Regions from separate parts of the Bradyrhizobium sp. LB13.1 genome, predicted to be linked through region 2. Evidence: predicted binding sites of a transcription regulator. Region 2 holds the regulator's gene; each other region holds the start of a gene.
What was found. The regulator PhoB, encoded in region 2, activates phosphate uptake and scavenging genes when phosphate is short. The targets are predictions, from matches to a motif close to TGTCATNNANCTGTCAT.
Positions count from the first base shown of each region.

Region 1: a site for PhoB is predicted at 2,226-2,242, ahead of ACVWYI_RS28460 (UDP-2,3-diacylglucosamine diphosphatase). Genes of this name have one in related genera too.
Region 3: a site for PhoB is predicted at 3,092-3,108, ahead of phnF (phosphonate metabolism transcriptional regulator PhnF). Genes of this name have one in related genera too.

Region 1 covers NZ_JBSRYQ010000001.1:5,853,232-5,859,070, forward strand. The annotation lists gene ACVWYI_RS28450 (threonine/serine dehydratase) at 1-494, opposite strand, end outside; gene ACVWYI_RS28455 (glycosyltransferase) at 558-1,376, opposite strand; gene ACVWYI_RS28460 (UDP-2,3-diacylglucosamine diphosphatase) at 1,390-2,202, opposite strand; gene thiD (bifunctional hydroxymethylpyrimidine kinase/phosphomethylpyrimidine kinase) at 2,408-3,208, opposite strand; gene ACVWYI_RS28470 (Lrp/AsnC ligand binding domain-containing protein) at 3,339-3,584, shown strand; gene ACVWYI_RS28475 (c-type cytochrome) at 3,581-4,507, opposite strand; gene ACVWYI_RS28480 (CHRD domain-containing protein) at 4,664-5,080, shown strand; partial or broken gene ACVWYI_RS28485 (cystathionine gamma-synthase family protein) at 5,161-5,839, opposite strand, start outside.
Region 2 covers NZ_JBSRYQ010000001.1:1,120,394-1,126,232, reverse strand. The annotation lists partial or broken gene ACVWYI_RS05250 (acetylornithine transaminase) at 1-573, opposite strand, end outside; gene ACVWYI_RS05245 (GcrA family cell cycle regulator) at 1,030-1,542, shown strand; gene phoB (phosphate regulon transcriptional regulator PhoB) at 1,672-2,382, opposite strand; gene phoU (phosphate signaling complex protein PhoU) at 2,398-3,114, opposite strand; gene pstB (phosphate ABC transporter ATP-binding protein PstB) at 3,126-3,947, opposite strand; gene pstA (phosphate ABC transporter permease PstA) at 3,944-4,789, opposite strand; partial or broken gene pstC (phosphate ABC transporter permease subunit PstC) at 4,794-5,784, opposite strand.
Region 3 covers NZ_JBSRYQ010000001.1:7,594,574-7,600,412, forward strand. The annotation lists gene ACVWYI_RS36910 (alpha-D-ribose 1-methylphosphonate 5-phosphate C-P-lyase PhnJ) at 1-828, opposite strand, end outside; gene ACVWYI_RS36915 (carbon-phosphorus lyase complex subunit PhnI) at 825-1,940, opposite strand; gene phnH (phosphonate C-P lyase system protein PhnH) at 1,945-2,553, opposite strand; gene phnG (phosphonate C-P lyase system protein PhnG) at 2,558-2,971, opposite strand; gene phnF (phosphonate metabolism transcriptional regulator PhnF) at 3,142-3,870, shown strand; gene phnE (phosphonate ABC transporter, permease protein PhnE) at 3,903-4,751, opposite strand; gene phnE (phosphonate ABC transporter, permease protein PhnE) at 4,748-5,632, opposite strand; gene phnD (phosphonate ABC transporter substrate-binding protein) at 5,708-5,839, opposite strand, start outside.

The DNA of each region.
Region 1 (5,839 bases), 4.7 Mb from region 2:
CCGGCAGTGCCTTGGCCTGCGATCACGAAGGGATCATCATAGGGCCTGACCAGCGTTGCGCCGCGCTTCTCGGCGATGCCGCGCGAGATCGCCTCGCGGTCGTCGCGATCGCGGTCGTACAGCACGACCTCGGCGCCATAGGATTTGGTGCGCTCGCGCTTCGACAGCGGCGCATCCGCGGGCATCACGATGGTCGCCTGCATGTCGAGGATCTTTGCCGCCGCCGCCACGCCCTGGGCATGGTTGCCGGAGGAGAACGCGACCACGCCACCGGCGCGCTTGTCCTGCGGGATCGAGGCGACCTTGTTGAAAGCACCGCGAAACTTGAACGAACCGGTGCGCTGGAGCATCTCCGGCTTCAGGAACACCTTTGCGCCGACGCGCTCGTTGAGCACGGGAAAGGACAGCAGCGGGGTGCGGACCGCGAAGGGCGCGATCACGCGCGCTGCGGCATCGATATCGGCAGGGCCGATCGGGAGGAGCTGTTCGGTCATAACCGACCATATCGCGGCTATCGAGCCGCGGGCAAGACACCTCCACGCGAGGATTTCTTCCGCTCAGGCGACGAAGCGCGCCGGCTCCGCCCCGTTCCGGCCCGGCAGCACCGCGCCGACCGCCAAAATGCTGTCGATAAAATCCCCGGCCGAGGCTTCCCAGGTGTAGTTGGCGGCGAATTCGACACAGTCCTGCCGGGAGATGTCGAGCGCGGCGAAGCAGGCGCTGTGCAGATCGTGATCGAGCGCCCCGACTAACGCATCGCCGATCACGTCGCGGGGCCCCTTCACCGGGAACGCCGCAACCGGCAGGCCGCTTGCGAGCGCTTCCAGGAGGACAAGGCCAAAAGTGTCGGTCCTGCTCGGAAACACGAAAACGTCGGCGGCCGCGTAAATGTCGGCCAGCTCCTCGCCGTGCTTCTCGCCGAGGAAGATCGCGTCCGGCTCGCGGGCGAGCGCAGGCGTTGCCGCCATCACGGCGCGGCTGGGGCTGTGGAATCGGCGCAGAGCCCGCCAGATCAGCGAGCCCGGCACCGGCACGCGGGCGCGGACATATTCGGGAAAGCGGGTGTGGAAGCTGGTCGTGAAGGGCAGCTTGCGCTGGCGGCAATAGCGGCGGACCATCAGGCCGATCGGCCCCTCCGTCGCGATGTGGATGCTGTCCGGGCGCGCCTCTTCGATCAGCTTCGCGATCCGTGCCGGGCGCGGCATGGCCAGCCGCACGTCACGATAGCTCGGCATCGCAAAAGTGCGGAACGATTGCGGCGTCAGGAACGCGAATTCGACGCCGAGGCTTTTGGCGGCGTCAGCCAGCTTGGTCAGCGTCCGAACCACACCGTTGACTTGCGGGTGCCAGGCGTCGGTCGCGACCAGAATGCGCATCAGGCTGCCCTTGTTATGCAGCTTTGGCTGCGACCTGCGGGATCTGTGCCGGCTTCTCGGCCTGGTCCGCCCAGGTGATGATCTCGAAACGGCCGTCGTCGTGCTCGACCAGCGCCGTGCAGCTCTCGACCCAGTCGCCGCAATTCATGTAGCGGATGCCGCCCTCGTTGCGGATCACGGCGTAGTGGATGTGCCCGCAGATCACGCCATCGGCATCATGGCGCCGCGCCTCGGCGGCGAGCGCCTGCTCGAACGCGCCGATATAGTTGACCGCGTTCTTGACCTTCTGCTTGGCCCATTGCGACAGCGACCAATAGGGCACTTTGAACATGCGGCGGAAGAAGTTGACGAAGCGATTCATCTGGATCGCGAAGTCGTAAGCCTTGTCGCCGAGATGGGCGAGCCAGCGCGCGTTCTGCACCACGAGGTCGAAGATGTCGCCGTGGATGACGAGATAGCGCTTGCCGTCCGCGCCGGTGTGGACGGTGTTCTCGACGACGTCGATGCCGCCGAAATGCGTGCCGTAATAGTTGCGCAGGAACTCGTCGTGATTGCCGGGGATGTAGATGACCTTGGCGCCTTTGCGCGCCTTGCGCAAAAGCTTCTGGACGAGGTCGTTATGCGATTGCGGCCAGTGCCAGCTCGATCTCAGCGCCCAGCCGTCGACGATGTCGCCGACGAGATAGATCGTGTCTGCATCATGGAAACGCAGGAAGTCGAGCAGAAGGTCGGCTTGAGAACCGCGGGCTCCGAGATGAACGTCGGAGATGAACAACGTGCGAAAGCGCCGCTCAGGGCTCTCGTCACTCACATCGTAACTTCCCATGCGACAGCCTGTAACAATGTCCCGTGACAGGGGGATGACCAATTGAACCTTTGAGGCACCCTCGGATACGAATCGCGCCTTGCCTCGCCTTCCCCGCGAATATCAGTCGCATGCGACAATCAGGCGACATCACGCCGCAGCAACCTCCGCAAGAACCCGAAACTGCTGGCTGGATGGGTTAACGGCCGCGCGCTCGCGGCCGGTCTCAGTAAAACCTGTGGAAATGATGGATCGGCCCGTGGCCGTGGCCGACGCTGAAGCGGTCGGCGGCCGCGATCGCCGCGCTGATCCAGGTCTTGGCGTTGCGCACGGCGCGCTCGAGATCCTCGCCTCTGGCCAGCCCCGCGGCGACCGCCGAGGACAGCGAACAGCCGGTACCATGGGTGTTGCTTGTGGCCACGCGCGGCGCGGCGAGCGCGATCGTATTCTTGGCATCGACGAAATAGTCGGTGCTCTCGGCGCCCTCGCCGTGCCCGCCCTTGATCAGGACCGCACGGCAGCCCAACGCCAGCAGCCGGCGCCCCTGGCTCTCGATCTCGGCCTCGCTGGTCGCGACCGGCTCGTCGAGCAGAGCCGCAGCTTCCGGCAGATTGGGCGTGATCACCGAGGCCAGCGGCATCAGTTTGATGCGCAGGGCGTCGATGGCTTCGGACGCGAGCAGGCGATCCCCCGATGTCGCCACCATCACGGGATCGAGCACGATGTGTTGGGGTTTCCAACGCGACAGTGCGGCCGCGATCGCATCGATGCTTGCGGCCTGCGCCACCATGCCGATCTTGACCGCGCCGACCTCGAGATCGGAGAATACCGCGTCGATCTGCGCGGTGACGAATTCGGCCGGCACGGCGTGAATGCCGGTGACGCCGCGCGTGTTCTGCGCCGTCAGCGCCGTGATGGCGGAAGCGCCGAAGACACCGAGCGCGGCAAAGGTCTTCAGGTCTGCCTGGATGCCGGCCCCGCCGCTCGAATCGGAGCCGGCGATGGTGAGCGCCACGGGGGTCGTCATGGGCCGATTTTCCGCTTCCTGGGGACCATCTCCTGTCCTAGCGCGCATATACAGAGGCAGCAAGTTCGCTTGCCAAATCCGGCCGGTTTTGGCCTATTAGCCGGTCAGATATGCCTTCGGAGTGACTGCAATGGTTCCTTTTTTCGTTCAGATCAAATGCAAGCTCGGCCAGTCCTATGTGGTCGCCAATGCGCTTGCCGAAGCCGAGATCGCCTCCGAGATCTATTCCACGGCCGGTCAATACGACCTGCTGGTGAAGTTCTACGTCGACAACGACACCGATATCGGCCACTTCGTCAACGAGAAGGTGCAGGTGCTGCCGGGCATCCAGGACACCCTGACCATCATCACCTTCAAGGCGTTTGGCGCGACCTAGCTGCCTTCTTTGCGCTTCGGTCGCGGCGGGCCGTCCACCGGCGGCAGCGATTTGAGATAGTCCGCCATCGCCGCGAGATCCTCGTCCGGCAATTGTGAGGTGTTCTTGATTACCCGCGTCATCGCACCGCCGACGCTGTCGCCGTCGGGGAGTTCGCCGGTCTTCAGGAAATAGGCAATATCCTTCGCGCTCCACTCCCCAAGGCCCTTCTGCGTGATGTTGGGCACCCAGCCCTCGCCTTCCGGATTGGGCCCGCCGGCGAAGCGTTCTCCGGCGATGATGCCGCCAAGCGCATTGCGCGGGCTGTGGCATTCCGCGCAATGGCCAAAACTGCTGACGAGATAGGCGCCACGATTCCATTGCGGCAACTTCGCGCTGTCGGCGACGAAAGGCTTGCCGTCCATAAACAAAAATTTCCAGATGCCGACGTTGCGCCGGATGTCGAAGGGAAAGCGCACATCGTGGTCGCGCACCTTGCCTGCAACGGCCGGCAGCGTTTTCAGATAGGCGAAGAGATCGAGCACGTCCTCGCGCCTGGCATGCTGATAGGAGGTATAGGGAAAGGCCGGAAAATAATGCTGTCCATCGGGCGAGACCCCGTGCATCACCGCGTTGACGAATTCAGCGTCGCTCCATTTGCCGATACCGTAGCTCGGATCGGAGGAGATGTTCGGCGCGTAGAACGTTCCGAACGGCGACTTGATCGCGACGCCGCCGCCGAGCCTGAGACGATCGGGCTGGTCGGGGACGGCATGGCATGAGGCGCAGCCGCCAGCGTTGAACATCACCTCGCCATTGGCAAGATCAGGCACGTGGGCAGGCGCGCCACCGGCGGCCGCCACCACCGGCGCGCTGAGCCACCGATAGGCGCCGGCTGCGGCGAGTGCGGCGAGCAGCGCCACGGAGATGGTTCGTCGCAACATGCGGTCCTTTCGTGCGTCGCGGCGAACCTTATGACCGATGTCTTCCCCGCTCCAGCCACGAAGAATTTAGCCCACGGCGGCCTGAAACGGGAATAAACTGAAATGCCGGCTGTTGGAAGTTTGGCAGCCCAAACGGGTTCAGCAGGGAGAAGAGTCATGAACAAGACCGTCATCGCCATGTCAGTGCTCGGCGCCGTTGCCTTTGCGGGTTCGGCCAGCGCGGAAAAGCTGAAAGCGACGCTCAACGCCAAGTCCGAGGTGCCCGCAACGAGCAGCAGCGGCACCGGAACGGCCGATCTGGACTACGACGCCGCCAGCAAGAAGTTGTCCTGGAAGCTCACCTATTCCGGCCTGTCCGGACCCGCCACCGCCGCGCATTTCCACGGGCCCGCCGAGGCCGGCAAGAACGCCGGCGTCGCGGTCCCGATCCCCGGCGCCGCCAAGAGCCCGGCCGAGGGCTCGGCGACATTGACCGACGCACAGGCCGCCGATCTCCTGGCCGGCAAGCTCTATGTCAACATTCACACCGCGGCCAATCCGGGCGGAGAGATCCGCGGTCAGGTGATGAAGTAACCTTTCGCACTGTCCGACAAAAGGGCGGCTGCTTACGCAACCGCCCTTTTCGATTCACGTGGCCCGCGCTGGCGCATACGTCACACGTCAGGCTCGGCCGCGTTCAACGCCTGCGCGAGGTCGGCGATCAGGTCCGAGGGGTGTTCGATGCCGATCGACAGCCGGATCGTGGAATCGAGGACGCCGATTTTCCGGCGGATGTCGGCGGGAACGCCGGAATGGGTCATGGTGGCAGGCAGGCTCGCAAGCGACTCCGTTCCACCAAGGCTCACCGCCAGCTTGAGGATCTGCAGCGCGTTGAGGAATTTCATGGCCGCCGCCTTGCCGCCGACGATGTCGAACGAGAACGTGGATCCCGCACCTGAGCATTGCCGCGCGAACACAAGTCCGGCCGGCGAAGCCGCTTCGTGATGACCGAGATAGTGGACCTTGGCCACTTTGGGATGATCGCGCAGATAGTCCGCCACGAGGCGCGCATTCGCATCGGCCTTTTCCATGCGCAGACTCAGCGTCTCGAGCGAGCGGTTGATCATCCAGCAGGAATGCGGATCGAGCTGGGTGCCGATGGCGCCCCGGAGCGCCTTGATGCCCTTCACGACCGCCTTCGCGCCGAGCGCGGCGCCCGCGATCAGGTCTGAATGACCGCCGACATATTTCGTGAGCGAGTACAAGGAAATATCCGCGCCGTGCTCGATCGGCCGCTGAAACACCGGTCCGAGCAGCGTATTGTCGCAGGCGATGATCGGAACGTGTCCTTGC
Region 2 (5,839 bases):
CCCTCGCCCTGGATCGGCTCGATCAGGATACCGGCGGTCTGCGGACCGATCGCTTTCTTCACGGCCTCGATATCGCCATGCGGGATTTGGTCGAAGCCATCCATCGGCGGACCAAAACCTTCCAGATATTTTGCAGATCCCGTCGCGGCCAGCGTCGCCAGCGTGCGGCCGTGGAACGCGCCTTCGAAGGTGATGATGCGGTAACGTTCCGGATGCCCTTGGGAGAAGTGATGATGGCGGACCAGCTTGATCACGCCCTCCAGCGCCTCGGCGCCGGAAATTGCAGAAGAACACGAAGTCCGCAAAACTCTCATGGCAGAGGCGGTTGGCGAGCTTCTCGCCATCCGGGCTCTGGAACAGGTTCGACATGTGCCAGAGCTTCGTGGCCTGCTCCTGCAACGCTTTGACCAGCGCGGGATGGGCATGGCCGAGCGCGTTCACCGCGACACCCGAGGTGAAATCGAGATAGCGCTCGCCATTGATCGCAATCAGCCAGCAGCCTTCGCCGCGCTCGAAACCGAGGTCGGTTCTGGCGAAAACGGGGAGCAAATGCGGCGCTGCGCTGTTGGTCATGATGTCACTTGGATGTTGCGGACGGTGTGACGCGTGCATTGCGCAACGCACCATTGACCGGCCCGGAAAACGAAACGTGCCGCCTTTTCGGGGCGGCACGTGTCACTATCTTATGCTTGGGAAGACGGGTGTCAATGCCGCCCCGGAAAGCCTCGCGAAACGCTGAATCCGTAATCTTGCGGTGCCGATTTCGCGGGATTTCACCACGGAACATGTGGAAGCGAGTCGGCGGACTCTTGCGCGGGAGTCACGCCATATTGTAGCGTTTGGATTGTCAGATACGACATCTCGTGCAGTGGTTCTGATCTCTAAGTCCTTATGTACCGGCGTAAACGTTCGGGCGTTCTAGTCACGCCCGGCGAGCCTTAAGGGATTCTGGCGGCACGGGTTTTTAAAGGCTTAGGCATTCGCTGCGAGGCGCCAGGATGGCAGGCCGGCAGCGAGGGAAAGGGTGCAATGACAGTTTTGACCTGGTCCGATGATCGCGTCGAGCAGCTTAAAAAGCTCTGGGAGGCCGGACTTTCGGCCAGCCAGATCGCGGCTGAGCTCGGTAATGTGACCCGCAATGCCGTGATCGGCAAAGTGCACAGGCTCGGCCTGTCGGGTCGCGCCAAGAGCCCTTCATCGGCAGCGCCCCGGCCGCGCAAGGCGCGCCCCGCGCAGCATATGATGCGGGTGACCCGTCCGATCTCGCGCGGCAACACCGCGCTGGCACAGGCTTTCGAGGTCGAAGTGGAGGCCGAACCGGTCACCTACGACAACGTGGTGCCGATGAGCCAGCGGCTATCGCTGCTCGAGCTGAACGAGGCGACCTGCCACTGGCCGGTCGGCGATCCCTCGACCCCGGATTTCTTCTTCTGCGGCGGCAAGGCGCTTTCCGGGCTGCCCTATTGCGCCCAGCACTCGCGCGTCGCGTATCAGCCGGCGTCGGATCGGCGCCGCGCACCGGTGAAGCCGGGCCCGCGCTGAGCTAGCGGATTTAGCTGACTGCAAGGGCGGCGCCGTCACACGATGACGCCTCGGCCCACTTGATGTCGTCCCGGACAAGCGTGCCAAAAGCGCGTGCCGATCCGGAACGACGGCGGAGCTTGAAGCGAGTTACGCCTGCTGCTCCGCCTTGGCAAAACGATCATCCAGCGCGTAGCCGGCGCCGCGGACGGTGCGGATCGGGTCCTGCTCGCGGCCCAGATTGAGCAGCTTGCGCAGGCGGCCGATATGCACGTCGACGGTACGCTCGTCGATGTAGATGTCGCGGCCCCAGACGCTGTCGAGCAGTTGCTCGCGCGAGAACACCCGCCCCGGATGCTCCAGGAAGAACTCCAGCAGGCGATATTCGGTCGGGCCGAGATCGATCGGCCGGCCCGAGCGCGCCACGCGGCGCTTGTCGCGGTCGAGCTCGATGTCGCCAAAGGCGAGCACAGCGGCGAGCCGTTCGGGGCTTGCGCGCCGCAGCAGGCCCTTCACGCGCGCCAGGAGCTCCGGCACCGAGAACGGCTTGACGATGTAATCGTCGGCGCCGGTCGCAAGACCCCGCACCCGCTCGCTTTCCTCGCCGCGCGCGGTGAGCATGATGATCGGGAGCTGCTTGGTCTCGGGACGGGTGCGAAGCCGCCGGCACAATTCGATGCCCGACAGGCCCGGCAGCATCCAGTCGAGCACGATCAAATCGGGAATGTGCTCCTTGAGACGGGTGTCGGCGTCGTCGCCGCGCATGACCGTCTCGACGTCATAGCCGTCGCCTTCGAGGTTGTAGCGGAGAAGCTCGGTCAGGGCTTCCTCGTCCTCAACCACCATAATGCGTGCGCCCATCTGGGTCGTTGCTCCCTAGGTGTTCGGTATCGAGCTGGCGAAGGTCGTCATATCGCCCTTCGGCCGCTTGTCGGTGATCGCCTGGCCCTCGATCATGTAGAACACGGTCTCGGCGATGTTGGTGGCGTGGTCGCCGATCCGCTCGATGTTCTTGGCGCAGAACATCAAATGGATGCAGAACGAGATGTTGCGCGGATCCTCCATCATGTAAGTGAGGAGCTCGCGGAACAGCGAAGTGCAGATGGCGTCGACTTCCTCGTCGCCCTTCCACACCGCCATCGCCGCCGGCAAATCATGTGCGGCATAGGCGTCCAGCACCGACTTGACCTGCTGCTGCACGAGGTCTGTCATGTGCTCCAGGCCGCGGAACAGCTTGAGCGGATGGAAATCCGTCTCCAGCGCCGCGACGCGCTTGCCCATGTTCTTGGCGAGGTCGCCGATGCGCTCGAGATCGGTCGCGACGCGCATGGCGCCGACGATCTCGCGCAGATCGACCGCCATCGGCTGACGGCGGGCGATGGTGAGCACGGCGCGCTCCTCGATCTTCTTCTGGAGCGCGTCGAGCTCGGTGTCGATGGTGACGACGCGCTGGCCGAGCGGAACGTCACGGCGGATCAGCGCGTCGACGGAATCGACGATCATGCGCTCGGCGATGCCGCCCATCTCGGCAACCAGCCGGGTGAGTTCCTGGAGGTCGGTGTCGAAGGCCTTTGCGGTATGTTCAGAACCCATGTCGCGTCTCCTCAGCCGAACCGGCCGGTGATGTAATCCTGCGTGCGCCGGTCGGTCGGCGACGTAAAGATCTTGTTGGTGTCGTCGAACTCGATCAGCTCGCCGAGATACATGAAGGCGGTCTTGTCGGAGACGCGCGCCGCCTGCTGCATGTTGTGGGTGACGATCGCGATCGTGTAGTCCTCGGAGAGCTCCTGGATCAGCTCCTCGACCTTGGCGGTCGAGATCGGGTCGAGCGCCGAGCAGGGTTCGTCGAACAGGATCACCTCGGGCCGCACCGCGACGGTGCGGGCGATGCAGAGGCGTTGCTGCTGGCCGCCGGAGAGCGACAGGCCGGAGGCGTTGAGCTTGTCCTTGACCTCGTTCCACAGCGCGCCGCCGCGCAGCGCCTTCTCGACCCGGCCGTCCATCTCGGATTTCGAGATCTTCTCGTAGAGACGGATGCCGAACGCGATGTTTTCGTAGATCGTCATCGGGAACGGCGTCGGCTTCTGGAACACCATGCCGACGCGGGCGCGCAGCAAATTGAGGTCCAGCCTGGGGTCGAGGATGTTGGTCTGGTCGAGCATGAGCTGACCGGTGGCGCGCTGGCCCGGATAGAGGTCGTACATCCGGTTGAAGATGCGCAGCAGGGTCGACTTGCCGCAGCCCGACGGGCCGATGAACGCCGTGACGCGATTGGCGCCGAGCGTCAGGTTGATGTTCTTCAGCGCGTGGTGCTCGCCGTAATAGAAGTTCAGGTTGCGAACGGTCACCTTGGGGGGCGCCTCGGGCAGCATCGGCGCGGGGGGCAGTCCGCCGGCCGCGCTCATCGATACGGAAAGATCACTCATTTTGCGGTCCTCTCGGCGCCAAGGATGCGCGCGCCAATATTCAGGGCAAGAACGGTCAGGGTGATGAGCAGCGCACCGCTCCAGGCGAGCTGCTTCCAATAGGCGTAGGGGCTCTGCACGAAGTTGTTGATGGTGACCGGCAGGTTCGCCATCGTCTTGTTCAGGCCGAGGCTGAAGAACTGGTTCGACAGCGCGGTGAAGAGCAGCGGCGCGGTCTCGCCGGCGACGCGGGCAGTCGCAAGCAGCACGCCGGTGATGAGACCCGATCGGGCAGCACGATAAGCGATGCGCTTGATCACCAGCGAGCGCGGCAGGCCAAGCGCCGAGGCCGCCTCGCGCAGTGCGTTCGGCACCAGCAGCAGCATGTCCTCAGTCGTGCGCAGCACCACCGGGATGACGATGACCGCGAGCGCGAGACTGCCGGCGATCGCCGAGAAGCCGCGCATCGGCACCACCACCGCGCCGTAGATGAACAGGCCGATGATGATCGAGGGCGCCGACAGCAGGATGTCGTTGATGAAGCGGATCACCGAGGTCAGCCGGTCGTTGCGGCCGTATTCGGCGAGATAGGTGCCGGCGAACATGCCGAGCGGCGCGCCGATGCCGACGCCGATCACGGTCATGATCAGCGAGCCGACGATGGCGTTGAGCAGGCCGCCCTCGTTCGATCCGGGTGGCGGTGTGTTCTCGGTGAACAGCTGGACATTGAGGCCAGCCAGGCCGTTGTAGAGCAGCGTGATCAGGATCAGCGCAAGCCAGGTGACGCCGAAGGCGGTCGCGGCGATGCAGAGCCCGCGGATGACGAAGTCGTTGCGGCGACGGCGTGAATAGATCGGGTTCATGGCGTTAGTTCCCCGCCTTCTTTTCCAAACGCATCAGCATCAGCCGCGCGCCCGCGAGCACGAAGAACGTCAGCACGAACAGCAGCAGGCCGAGCAGGATCAGGCCGGACTGGTGCAGGCCGTCGCTCTCAGCGAACTCGGATGCGATCGCCGCCGAGATCGTGGTGCCCGGCGAAAAGATCGACGTCGAGATGCGGAACGAGTTGCCGATGATGAAGGTCACCGCCATGGTCTCGCCGAGCGCGCGGCCCAGCGCCAGCATGACGCCGCCGATGACGCCGACGCGGGTGTAGGGGATCACCACGCTGCGGACGACTTCCCAGGTGGTGCAGCCGACGCCGTAGGCGGCTTCCTTCAGGACCGGAGGCACCGTCTTGAACACGTCGACCGAGATCGAGGTGATGAAGGGCAGCACCATGATGGCGAGGATCAGCGCGGCATTGAATAGGCTGAGATAGGACGGGGGACCTGCGAAGATCCCGCCCAGCATCCGGAACGCCGTCGAAGATCTTGATCATGAAGGGCTGGAACGTGTTGGCGAGGAACGGACCCAACACGAAGAAGCCCCACATGCCGTAGATGATCGAGGGGATGCCGGCGAGCAGCTCGATCGCCATGCCGATCGGGCGGCGCAGCCATTGCGGGCAGAGCTCGGTGAGGAAGATCGCAATGCCGAGACCGACCGGGATGGCGATCAGCATCGCGATGAAGGAGGTGACGAGCGTGCCGTACATCGGCCCGAGCGCGCCGAGCACCGGCGGATCGGCGGACGGCGCCCAGCGCTGCGTCCACAGGAAGGAGAGACCGTATTCCTTCATCGCCGGAAAGGCGCCGACGATCAGCGACAGGATAATGCCGCCGAGGATCAGAAGCACCGAGATCGCGGAGAGCCGCGTGATCCAGTAGAAGGTGACGTCGCCGACTTTGAACGCGCTCAAGGCCTTGGCGCGATCATACGGTCCAGCATCGTCGATTATATCGCTCTGAACGGCCATCTCTGCCACGCCGATCCCCTGTACCAAATAGTATACGTTTTTTGTTGGTCCGTGC
Region 3 (5,839 bases), 6.5 Mb from region 2:
GGCCTGGCGGCCCTCGCAATAGTCGGTGTCGGAGCAGACGAACATGCGCCCGCCTTTGTCGTCGGTCACGATCTCGTCGAGATAGGAATTTTCCGCCGCGCATAGCGCACAGGGCGCGTTGAAGCGATACGGCTCGAAGGGATGGTCTTCGAAGTCGAGCGACACGACCTGCGTATAGGGCGGGATCGCATAGATGCGCTTCTCGCGGCCGGCGCCGAACAATTGCAGCGCCGGGCAATTGTCCATCTTGGGATTGTCGAATTTCGGCGTCGGCGACGGGTCCATCACGTAGCGCGCGTTGACCTTCACGGGATAGGCGTAAGCCGTCGCGATATGGCCGAAGCGGGCGATGTCCTCGTAGAGCTTGACATGCATCGGGCCGTATTCGGCGAGCGCATGCATGCGCCGCGTCTCGGTCTCACGCGGTTCGAGGAAACGCAGCGGCTCCGGAATCGGCACCTGATAGACCAGCACCTGATTCTCGTGCAGCGGCGTCTCCGGGATGCGGTGGCGGGTCTGGATCACGGTTGCATCTTCCGTCGCCGTCGTCGTGGCGACGCCGGCGGTCTTGGCAAAGAACTTTCGGATCGAGATCGCGTTGGTGGTGTCGTCGGAGCCCTGGTCGATCACCTTCAGCACGTCCTGGGGCCCGAGGATCGCAGCGGTCACCTGCACGCCGCCGGTGCCCCAGCCATAAGGCATCGGCATCTCGCGGCTGGCGAACGGCACCTGATAGCCGGGGATCGCGATCGCCTTGAGGATCGCGCGGCGGATCATCCGCTTGGTCTGTTCGTCGAGATAGGCAAAGTTGTAGGCGGGCGCGTTCATTCCGCGGCCTCCTTCATGGCGTCGGGCGCATTGGGATCGGCGAATGCTTCAGAAAACTCCTGGCGCAGCTTGCGCAACAGGCCGAGCTCGGACTGGAAGTCGACATAATGCGGCAGCTTCAGATGCTCGACGAAGCCGGTCGCCTGGACGTTGTCCGAATGCGACATCACGAATTCTTCATCTTGCGCCGGGGCGAGTGCCTCTTCGCCGAGTTCGCGCGCGCGCAACGCGCGGTCGACCAGCGCCATCGACATGGTCTTGCGCTCACTCTGGCCAAAGGCGAGACCATAACCGCGGGTGAAGCACGGCGCTTCCGTCGCAGAGCCCTTGAACTGGTTGACCATCTGGCACTCGGTCAGTTCGATCGAGCCGAGCGGCACGGCGAAGCCGACGTCTTCCGCCGAAAATTCGACCTCGACCTCGCCGAAGCGGATCTCGCCGGCGAAAGGGTGATTGCGGCCATAACCACGCTGGGTGGAATAGCCCATCGCCAGCAGAAAACCTTCGTCGCCACGCGCGAGGTTCTGCAAGCGCAAGTCGCGGTCCGCCGGGAAATTCAACGGCTCGCGGGTGAGGTCGCCGACGTTGGCGCCTTCCTCGGCCTGCGGCGAGGATTCGATAAGGCCGTCGCGGCCGAGGATGTCGGTCACCCGCGGCGTTGGCACTGTCGATGCTTCGGCCGTCGCCGGCGCGTCCGGCACAAAACCTTCGGCGAGCGAGGGATCTAGCAGGCGGTGGGTATAGTCGAAGGTCGGACCGAGGATCTGGCCGCCGGGAATGTCCTTGAACGTCGAGGACACCCGCCGCTGCACCCGCATCGCGCCGGTCTCGACCGGCTCGCTGGCGCCGAAGCGCGGCAGCGTGGCGCGGAAGGCGCGGACCAGGAAGATCGCCTCGATCAGATCGCCGCGCGCCTGCTTGATTGCGAGCGCCGCGAGCTCGCGGTCATAGAGCGAGCCTTCGCTCATGACGCGGTCCACGGCGAGGCCAAGCTGCTCCGAGATCTGGTCGAGGGACATTTCCGGAACGCTTTGGTCGCCGCGCCGCGCACTGGCGAGCAGGCGATGGGCGTTCTCGATGGCGCGTTCGCCGCCTTTGACTGCGACATACATGCGGCTAGCTTCCCTTGTTCACGACACGCGTGGTGCGGGGGATCGCAACCACGGCGTCATCGGCGACCAGCACCACATCGGTGCCGCGCGGAAACAGCGTCTCATTGACGCGCAGGCGCTCGAACAGGTCGAACGGCCTGATCGAGGCCTGGAGCGTCGCGACACCGTCGATGCCGGGGCCGCGCAGCTCGAAGCTGCGCCCCGAGGCCAGGCTCTCGACCTGAAGGATCAACGTGGTCGAACGATCCGGATATTCGCTGGTGCCGAGCGCGAAGCGCTCGAGCGAAGGCAGCGCTCCGCCGTCGCTGATCAGCGCGAAGCCTGCGATCGAGGAATCCTGCACGACCGGCGCGCCGGTGTGGAACTTCAGCCATTTTGTCACGTCGGTGCTTTCCGACATGCGCGCATCGAGCCAGAGCGGCGTGTCGTGGTCGAACAGCGTCAGCGCGATCGCGGCGGTGCCGCGCATCATGATATGAGGCGCTCCTGATGTCGGCACGATGCGCTGGACCGACCCCGGCCGCGCCATCGCGTCCATGACCGAACGAAAGGTCGATTGCGCCGACAGCACCTTGTCGGCGAACCCCGGCGGCAGTTCCGCAATCGTGGTCATGATCTCACCCTTCACCGCGCACCATGGTGTAGAAATCAACCTTCGTCGCGGCGGTCTCGGCCGCCGCCTGCTTACGCCTGACCATAAGCTGCTCACGCAACGGCGCGATAATTTCCCGCTCCACCGCGCCGCCGAAATCGCTGGACTGCACCAGCGCATCGCATAGCGCGATCAGCCGCGCCTTCTCACCGTCGCGACCGAGCGTGTAACCGAAACCGACCTCGCCGCTCGCGAGCCTGATCGCGGCGCGCGACACCGTCGCTTCGCCGAGATTGAACGGCGCACCGTCGCCGCCGACCCGGCCGCGCAGCATGACGAGGCCATTTTCCGGCGCACGCAAATCCTGATGCGCCGGCAGGGCGAGAGCGCGGAGGCGAGCGGCGATCTCGCCCGCCTCCGCGTGCGCCAGCACGGCCATTGCGGCCTTGCGCCGGGCTTGCTGATTGTTGTGCTGGGTCACCAAATCCACCGAACCTGTTTGCCGAACTTGCCGAATCCAAGTTGTCTATGATACTAGACAACTTGATACCGGAGCGCCATGACTGTTTCGTGACAAGGGCGTGATTTCTGGAGTAGCTTCCCGGCCACATGAGCATGCAGGATACAGCCTCCTCCGGCGTCGCCTTGTGGCGCCTCGTTGCCGACGGCATCGAGCGCGGCATCGCCGACGGCCGCTTTGTGGCCGGCGACAAGCTGCCGGGCGAGATGGAGATCGCTGAAACCTATCGCGTGAACCGCCACACAGTGCGGCGCGCGCTGGCCGCGCTTGCCGAGCGCGGCATCGTGCGGGCCGAGCGTGGCAGCGGAACCTATGTCGAGGCGCAGAAGCTCGCCTATCCGCTGCGCTCGCGGACCCGCTTCTCCGAGATCGTCGGCGCGGACGGCCGCGAACCGCATGGCCGGTTGATCGAGGCGTCCGATGATGCCGCGACCCGCGAACTCGCGCGGGAACTTGGATTGAAGGCCGGCGCACCACTGGTGCGGATCGAGGCGATGCGCCTCGCCGACCGCACGCCGATCTGCGTCTCCACCACCTGGCTGTCGGCGGAATTGTTTCCGGGGGCGGGCAATGTATTCGCCGCGACGCGCTCGATGACGAAACTGCTCGAGCATTACGGCGTCCGCGACTATCGTCGCGGCGCGACCCGCATCACCGCCGGCATCGTCGACGCAACCGACGCCGCACGGCTCGATCTGGCGCTGGGACGGCCGATTCTGGTGGTCGACGCGACCGACCATGACCTCGACGGCAAGCCGCTGGTCACCAAGCATTCGCGCTTCGCCGCGGAGCGGGTGGAATTTTTGGTGGAGTCGTAGCAACCATGAAATGGAGGCTACGGTGTCTGCGATTAAGCCACCGCCCTTCGCCCGATGATGGCGAAGCGGAGTTTTCCCGAGACGAAATCGATCGCGGCGACCGCGACCAGAATCATCAGGATCAGGAACGACACCTTCTGCCATTCCAGCACGCGGATCTGCTCGGCGAGCTGGAGCCCGATGCCGCCGGCGCCGACGATGCCGATGATGGTGGCCGAGCGCGTATTCGACTCGATGAAATAGAGCACCTGACCGGCGATCACCGGCAGGACCTGCGGCAACAAACCGAAACGGATCTCGTGCAGCGCACTGCCGCCGGACGCGCGGATGCCTTCGACCTGCTTCTGGTCGGCGCCCTCGATCGCCTCCGAGAACAATTTTCCGAAGGCGCCGAAATCGGACACGGCTATGGCGAGCACGCCGGCAAACGGGCCGAGCCCGACCACGTTGATCCACACCAGCGCCCAGATCAGGGTATCGACGCCGCGAATCGAATCCAGGAAACGTCGCACCGGGAAGCGCAGAATGCTCGACGGCACCACGTTGCGGGCGGCCAACAGGCTGACCGGAAGCGCGAACACGGCCGCAAGCGTCGTGCCGAGCAGCGCGATCGACAGCGTCTCGCCCAGCGCCTTCAGATAGATCGGCAGCGACGAGCCGGGATCCGGCGGGATCATCATCAGGCTGATCCAGCCGAGCTGGTTCAGCCCTGCGAAAAACCGCGACGGCGAGAAATCGAGATCGACGAGGCCGTAGACCAGGATCGCGAACGCCGCGACGATCATCGCCGGCATCGCAAGCCGCGCCGAGGCCGGCCGGTCGAACATTTCAGGATAGCGCGCGCGAAGCGCTACGGTGTCGATCTCCTGCCGCCCCGTCACGTCCGCGTCTCCCTGCCGAACAGCCGGCCGCGCAGCCAGCCGGTGCTGATGTCGATGACGAAGACCGTGACGATGATGGTGAGCAGGATCGCGCTGACGTCCGAGTAATAGAACTTGCGGATGGCGACGACGAGCTCCTGGCCGATGCCGCCGGCGCCGACGAAACCCATCACCGAGGCTTCCCGGACATTGACCTCGAAGCGCAGCAGCGCGTAGCTGGCATAGCCCGCGGTCACCTGCGGCACGACGGCAAAGCGCATGCAGGAGAGCCAGCTCGCACCGGTCGAGCGAATGCCTTCGACCGGCTTCATGTCGGCGTTCTCGACGATCTCCGAGAACAGTTTTCCGAGCGCGCCGGTGGAGTGGATCGCGATCGCGAGCACGCCGGCCATCGGCCCGAGCCCGAAGGCGATCACGAAGATCAGAGCGAAGACGATACCGGGCACGGTGCGGGCGAATTCGAGCAGGCGGCGCACCGTGAAGCGCAGCCAGGGCGACGGCGAGGTGTTTTCGGCCGCGAAGAAGTTGAGCGCGAAAGCGAACGTTGCACCGATCAGCGTGCCTACATAGGAGATCAACAGCGTCTCGCCGAGCATCCTCAGCCATTTGCGCCAGCCCCACAGCCACTCGCCGACATCGGTCCAAACCCGCTGGCCATTGTCGAGCGCGAAGATGCGGTCGAAATAGCTGAGGAAGTTACCGTAATGGGCGAAGAGGGTGCGCAGGTTCACTTCCGCGCCGATCGCGGCGAGAAACAGTGCTGCAGCGAAGATCACGGCTCCAAACAGGAGTCGCAGCCGCTTGCGCGCGACCGCCTGGCGATAGGCGGCGTTGAGCACGGCGAGCTGCTGCTCGGGGAGGATCGAAACCGCGACGGTCATCTGGCCAGGAAAAATGGTCGATCAAAGAGAAAGAGCCGGGTCCATCGACCCGGCTCCAATGCCATCATCCTGAAATCAGGACGCCTTCTTCTTACGCAGTGCATCGACGAACTTGATCAGCTCGATCGTGCCATCCCAGTCCTTGGTGGTGGCGGGATGAAAACCCTTCTTCTGGCCATCCTGGAGGCGATCGAAGGCCGCCTTGTC